Linked DNA regions of Occallatibacter riparius. The protein of the gene in region 1 interacts with the protein of each later gene in a pairwise test. Links are inferred from orthologs where the notes say so. Each region holds a gene or a part of one and is shown on either strand. Other genes may lie near its edges. The genes, in order: pheT and secD.

Evidence for each region.
Region 2: the proteins of pheT (region 1) and secD interact in binary tests that used the Escherichia coli proteins (3 or more experiments, as listed by UniProt). The link is inferred for Occallatibacter riparius from one-to-one orthologs.

What each region holds. Positions count from the first base shown.
Region 1 is NZ_CP093313.1:2,750,749-2,753,965, reverse strand. What follows is about bases 118-3,014. They hold pheT (phenylalanine--tRNA ligase subunit beta), read left to right. Parts: upstream 118-466; coding sequence 467-2,563; downstream 2,564-3,014. Other genes in these bases: MOP44_RS11145 (cell division protein ZapA), read left to right, coding at 2,963-3,014; MOP44_RS11150 (hypothetical protein), read left to right, coding at 2,636-2,956; MOP44_RS11160 (four helix bundle protein), read left to right, coding at 118-247. Also shown: more of MOP44_RS11160, read left to right, coding at 1-117; more of MOP44_RS11145, read left to right, coding at 3,015-3,217.
Region 2 is NZ_CP093313.1:2,466,769-2,469,924, forward strand. The notes cover bases 303-3,138. They hold secD (protein translocase subunit SecD), read left to right. Parts: upstream 303-833; coding sequence 834-2,444; downstream 2,445-3,138. Other genes in these bases: yajC (preprotein translocase subunit YajC), read left to right, coding at 427-759; secF (protein translocase subunit SecF), read left to right, coding at 2,502-3,138. Also shown: more of secF, read left to right, coding at 3,139-3,156. UniProt on the Escherichia coli protein: Part of the Sec protein translocase complex. Interacts with the SecYEG preprotein conducting channel. SecDF uses the proton motive force (PMF) to complete protein translocation after the ATP-dependent function of SecA.

The DNA.
Region 1 (3,217 bases):
CATGTCGATGTGCCGATCCGCCGTGCACGTAGCAAGTTACATCGCAGCCGCGCACGGCCGCCTGAACGATCCCGAAATGAAGAAAGGCCTCGGATCCGCCCGCGCCACGCTGAACGAGCTCGAAACACAGACTGAATTAGCCGGTAGTCTGCAGCTCTTCCCTGCGAACGCGGCAGAGGACATCCTCGAACGTTGCTCCGAAGTTGGTCGCCTCATCAATGGACTCCTGGGCGTACTGGATCCCTAACCAGATTGACTGGCTGACCTTCCCCGGAACTACGGGCTGACTCGCTGACTTGCTGACTTGCTTGCGCGTAGCGCGCTGACTCGCTGAAAGAGAACCACAAGTCGGACGAACCGACATTGACCTGCTGTACGGAATACCAGCTGACTTGCCCGGGAACTGCGGGCTGACTTGCTGACTTGCTTGCGCGAAGCGCGCTGACTCGCTGAAAGAGAACCAACAATGAAGATTCTTACCAAATGGCTCAGAGCGTATCTACCGGGACTAACCGTAACCGACGCCCAACTCGCCGAAGACCTCACCCTCCGCGGCATCGCCGTCGAAGGCATCTACGACCTGGGCACGGGCAACGGCTCTCTCTACGAGATGGACATCACCACAAACCGCGTCGACGCCATGAACCACTACGGCGTAGCGCGCGAAGCCGCAGCCATCTACGGCCTCCCTCTCTCTGAGCTCCACTTCGCCTTACCCGACGCAAAGCCCGCCGCGCAGCCCTTCTCCGTCCAGATCGAAGCCCAGGACGCCTGCGGCCGCTTCACCGCCCGCGTCCTGCGCAACATCACCATCGGTGAATCCCGCGATCTGCCCGGCACCCCCGTCGTCACGTACTTCAATCTGCTCGAGCAGAAGAAGATCTCCGACGCCGTCGACGCCACCAACTTCGCGTGGCTCGCCATGGGCCAGCCCACCCACGCGTTCGATCTCGACAAGATTCAAGGCGGCATCATCGTGCGCCGTGCGCGCAAAGGCGAGCAGCTCAAAACCCTCGACGGCATGGTCCGCAATCTTGATCCCGAAGACCTCGTCGTTGCCGATCACGTGAAACCCCTCGGCCTCGCCGGCGTTATGGGCGGGTGGGACTCCATGATCACCCCCAACACGAAGAACGTCCTCGTCGAAGCCGCCTGGTTCGATCCCGTCGCCGTCCGCCGCACCGCCCGCCGTCACGGCCTGCACACCGACGCGAGCCACCGCTTCGAGCGCGGCGCAGACTTCAACGCCGCCCCAGTCGCCTCGGCACTCGTCAGCAGCATTCTCCTCGAAAACGGCGGCCACATCGAAGGCGACCTCGTTGACATCCGTATCCCCGCTGCCGAAGCCCGCACCGCGCACCGCCCCGCCGTTGCGCTCGCGCTCAGCGAAGTGCAACGCATTCTCGGCACCACCATCGATCCCGAAGGCATCACCGCGTCCACCGTCGAAGGCGTCCTCACTGCCATCGGATGTGGCCTGACCGGCACCGAGAGTGCCTGGCAAGTCACCCTCCCCAGCTGGCGTCTCGATCTCGAACGCGAAATCGACCTGATCGAAGAAGTCGCCCGCGTCTACGGCTACAACCGCTTCGCCAATACCCTCCCCACCTTCGGCGAAGGCGTCCAGGCCCTCCCCTGGGCCGAGTCCGACGCGATCGTGCGCAGCACCATGCGAGCCGCCGGGTTCCACGAAACCATTGGCAGCACCTTCTGCTCCGCATCCGACGCCACGCTCACCGCTCCGCAGCCCGGCCTCGTCGTCCCGCTCGGCAACCCGCTCAGCGAAGAAGCCGGCGTGATGCGCCCCTCGCTCGTTCCCGGCATGCTCACCCAGATCGCCGGCAACCTCAACCGCGACGTCAGCGATGTCCGCCTCTTCGAACTCGGCACCGTCTTCAGTGGCACCACTGACAAAGTGGAAGAGCGCCCCTCCCTCGCCTTCGGCGCCGCCGGCCTCACGCCCGAGCAGGGTCCCCTTCACGCCGCGCGCCCCATCGAGTTCTACGACCTCAAAGGCATCGTCGAGCAGCTCGCAGCGCGCTTCGAAACCCACTCCGTCTACTTCGACCGCTTCCCCGCCGAATCCGGCCTCACCCCCGTTTGGCTGCATCCCTACCGCTCCGCACGTCTCGCCGTTGAAGGCGAGACCGCCGGCTGGTTCGGCCAACTGCATCCGCGCGAGGCCGCCGCGCGCAAAATCAAAGACACCGTTTTCCTCGGCGAAATCTATATCGACCGTCTCTACAAGCTTTCGCTCCGCAAGCCCGCCGCCCGCGACATCTCGCGCTTCCAGCCCGTGCGCCGCGACTTCTCCCTCATCCTCGACGAAAGCATCTCCTGGGAAAGCATCGATCAGGCCATCGCCGGCCTCAGCATTGCCGAGCTCGTCGACTGGCACGCCCGCGAAGTTTTCCGCGACAAAAAGCTCGGCCGCGACTACTCGCTCCTGCTCGGCGTCACCTTCCAGGCCCCCGATCGCACCCTCCGCGAAGAGGACTTGCAGGATTTCCAAACCCGCGTCGTCGAAGCCGTTGGCAAGGCAGGTGCGCGGCTGCGCGCCTGAGCCTTCCACAACCGCCACCGCGGCTATACTCGACTGTGATACTTAAAGCGCATCAGGCGCGGAGGTCCTTACATGTCGGAATTGTCCTTTGATACCGCGGTTGCGGAAGAGATTCACAACGAGCATAATGGCGCCGCCACGGTGGCCATGAGCGCCGATGAATTTACGGCTCTTGAAGAGCGCGTGCTGCGCGCCGTCAACCTGGTCAAGCGCGAACGCATGGCCCGCGGCGAAGCCGAACTGCGCGCCGTCGCCGCTGAAGAAAAAGTGGCCGAACAGACCGGCACCATCGAAAATCTGAACAAGGAAATCGGTTCCCTGCGCACCGAGCGCGAAGCCGTAAAGCAGCGCGTAGACAGGATCCTCTCGCAACTCGATGCCCTGGAGGTATAAACGGCGATGGGCGAAGCGCCCTCCGAATACGTAACCGTCCAGATCTACGACCAGTCCTACCACTTGTCCGGGCAGGATCCCGAGCACATCCGTGCGCTCGCCGCGCAGGTTGACGCGAAGATGCGCGCCGTCGCGGCTCAGGGCCGCACCGTCGACTCCCTGCGCGTCGCGGTGCTCGCCGCGCTGAACCTCGCCGACGAACTCTCGCAGCTCACCAAAGGCGGCGCCACGGTCCGCACAGGCCAGGCGCGCGCCATTACC
Region 2 (3,156 bases), 280 kb from region 1 along the record:
TCGTGTCGCCCCTGCCGGGGCGTGAGGTGGAGAGTGCCATTAACAATGTCTTGCGGGGACGCCTTCTCTACGCAAAAAGGACGCTGATTTCGCAGGTTGCGCGGGGCTGGGCTTCTTGACATGCCATAGGCGCTGCGTATCTTATCTTCACAGGCATTCTTTTGGGGATTTCGTCCGGCAAAACGTGAGTGAAAGCCGCAATTTTACCGGGTGCGGAGTTTCCTCCAAGGGAAGCTGTGTCGAACAGGAAGCAGTCGGAGCGGGGTTGAGAGCAGGATGCGAAACGGCATCGGCTGGCCCTTGTTTCCGCGTCTCGGTCCCGCAGCGCGGGCGAGAGTTTTTCCCGGAGACAAATTTTTGAGAAGCGCCGGGCGTGAGCCTGAGTGTGCTTCAGCCTGAGCGAGAGCCTGGCGGCAAAGGATGAGTGTGGCAACACAGTTGGCGGCAACAAGTTTGGCGATGTTCGCGGCTGCGCCCGCGGGTGGAGGCGGCCTCATCACGATGCTGCCGATCCTTCTGATTCTCCCCGTGATGTATTTTCTGATGATCCGGCCGCAGCAAAAGAGGCAGAAACAGTGGCAGGAGATGCTGGGGAGCATCAAGTCGGGCGATCGGATCACGACGGCCGGCGGCATTCGCGGCACGATTCTTTCGATTAAGGACGACGTGGTGATCGTGAAGGTGGCTCCGGACGGAATCAAGATGGAGATTGCCAAGAGCGCGATTGCCTCGGTGACCACCCAGGAATCGGGCTCGTAGCTCTGTTGCTGCGGTTTGTATTTCGATCGGGGCGCCCTGGCGCTCAACCTCGTTGAAACAAGAGAAGCGGAACCATGAAGAAGAATTTAAAAGGCAGAATTGGGCTGATCGCGGCGGTACTTCTGATCTGCCTCTACGGAATTTTCGGCATCCCCTCGGGCTTGAGCGGCAAGAGCATTGTTGAGGCGCTCACGAATCGCATTCATCTGGGCCTGGACCTCAAGGGCGGCGCGCACCTGATTTTGCAGGTGCAGGTGAAGGAAGCTGTGAATGCGGAGACCGATAATACGGTGACGCGGCTGCAGCAGGACCTGAAGAAAGCGAACCTCGCGTTCAATTCCGCCCGCAAGCCCGATCCAAACAAGCCGACCGTTGTCACGGTCGACGGCACGGCGCCGACGGCTTCGAGCAGCGTGCGTTCACTGCTTGATACGAAGTACGGCAACGAGTACGACATAAGCAACGCCAACGGCACGTGGACGCTCACGATGAAGCCGAACGTGCAGCAGGATCTCGAGCGGCGCACGGTTTCGCAAGCCATCGAGACGATCCGCGACCGCGTGGACACGCTGGGCGTGAGCGAGCCGGTGATTCAGGAGTACAACCTGGGCGCGAACCAGATCCTGGTCGAGCTGCCGGGTATCTCCGATCTGGACCGCGTGAAGGGGATCATCCAGTCGACGGCTCGGCTTGAGATTCACCCGGTGGCGGGCGGCCCGTTCCCGAGCGAGCAGGCGGCACTGCAGAGCGTAGGTGGAACGCTGCCTCCGGAAGACATGATTTTGCCGTCGTCGGGCACGATCGGCGGACAGAGCGGCGATCAGTATTACGTTTTGCAGCGACTGGCGGTTGTTGCCGGCAGCGAGTTCCGTTCGGCTGATCCGTCAGTGAACCCTGACACGGGCCAGCGCATGGTGCGGTTCACGCTGACCAACGATGCGGGCGAGAAGTTTTACGAGTACACCAAGGCCAACGTAGGCAATCCCATGGCGGTGGTGATGGGCGGCACGGTTCGCGAAGTGGCGAACATCAAGAGCCCGATCCACGACCAGGGCGAGATTGAAGGAAGCTTCAACGAAGACGAAGTGACAGCCCTATCGAAGCTGCTGCGCACGGGCGCACTTCCGGCATCACTGAGCGAGATCGAGACGCGAACGGTGGGTGCATCGCTCGGAGCCGATTCGATCAAAGAAGGCGTTACTGCGGCGATTGTCGGCATGATCTGCGTGATGGCGTTCATGCTGGTGTACTACAAGGGCTCGGGGATCAATGCGGACTTGGCGCTGATCCTGAACCTGCTCATCCTGCTCGGCTTCATGGGCGGAGTGGGAGCGACGCTGACGCTGCCGGGCATTGCGGGCGTGATCCTGACGATTGGTATGGGCGTTGACTCGAACGTGCTGATCTTCGAGCGCATCCGTGAAGAGATTCGGGCGGGCAAGGCGGCTTCAGCGGCTGTGGACCAGGGCTTCGCGCATGCCTGGATCACGATTGTGGATACGCACGTGACGACGATTGTTTCGGCGGCCATCCTGTTCCTGTTCGGAACCGGGCCGGTGAAGGGCTTTGCGACGACGCTGACGTTCGGTCTGCTGGCCAACCTGTTCACGGCTGTGTTCGTGTCACGCACGATTTTCGATGCGCACCTGAACAAGATGAAGGCCGGGGAGATGGTGTCGATCTAACGGCAGGGAACAGGCAACAGGGAACAGAGAGCCGAACCGGCAAGAGGGTAGATTCAAGTGGAATTCTTTCATGGCGTGAACATCGACTGGCTTGGCAAGAAGTGGTATTTCCTTGCCTTCAGCCTCATTTTCAGTGTGGCCGGCATTCTTTCGATGGGCCACCGCTGGGCGACTCAGGGCACTCCCGTTCCGCTGGGCGTGGATTTCCGCGGGGGGACCGAGGTGCAGGTGCAGTTCCAGAACCATCCGGACATCGGGGCGATCCGCCAGGCTGTAGATGCGGCCGGAATCCGCGACGCGAAGATCCAGTACTTTGGCGGCGAGGCGAGCCGCAATGAGGTTCTGATCAGCCTGCCCGAGCAGAAGAACGAGAACTCGCTTGACGCGGGGCGGCAGGCCATTGTGGAAGCGCTGCAGCAGCACTACAACAACCCCTTTGACCCCGCGAAGGGCGTCAAGGTGGACGTGGTGGGACCGACCGTGGGGCATCAGCTCGAGCGGCAGGCCGGCCTGGCGACGCTTTATTCGCTTCTGGGCATGCTGGTGTACCTGTGGTTCCGCTTCCAGCTTATCTACGGCGTGGCGGCGGTTGTGGCGTGTTTTCACGACACTCTGATCACGGTGGGCTTCTTCTCACTGTTTAATTTGGAGATCAGCCTGACGGTGATCGCGGCGATTCTGACGCTGGTCGGTTACTCGATGAACGATACGA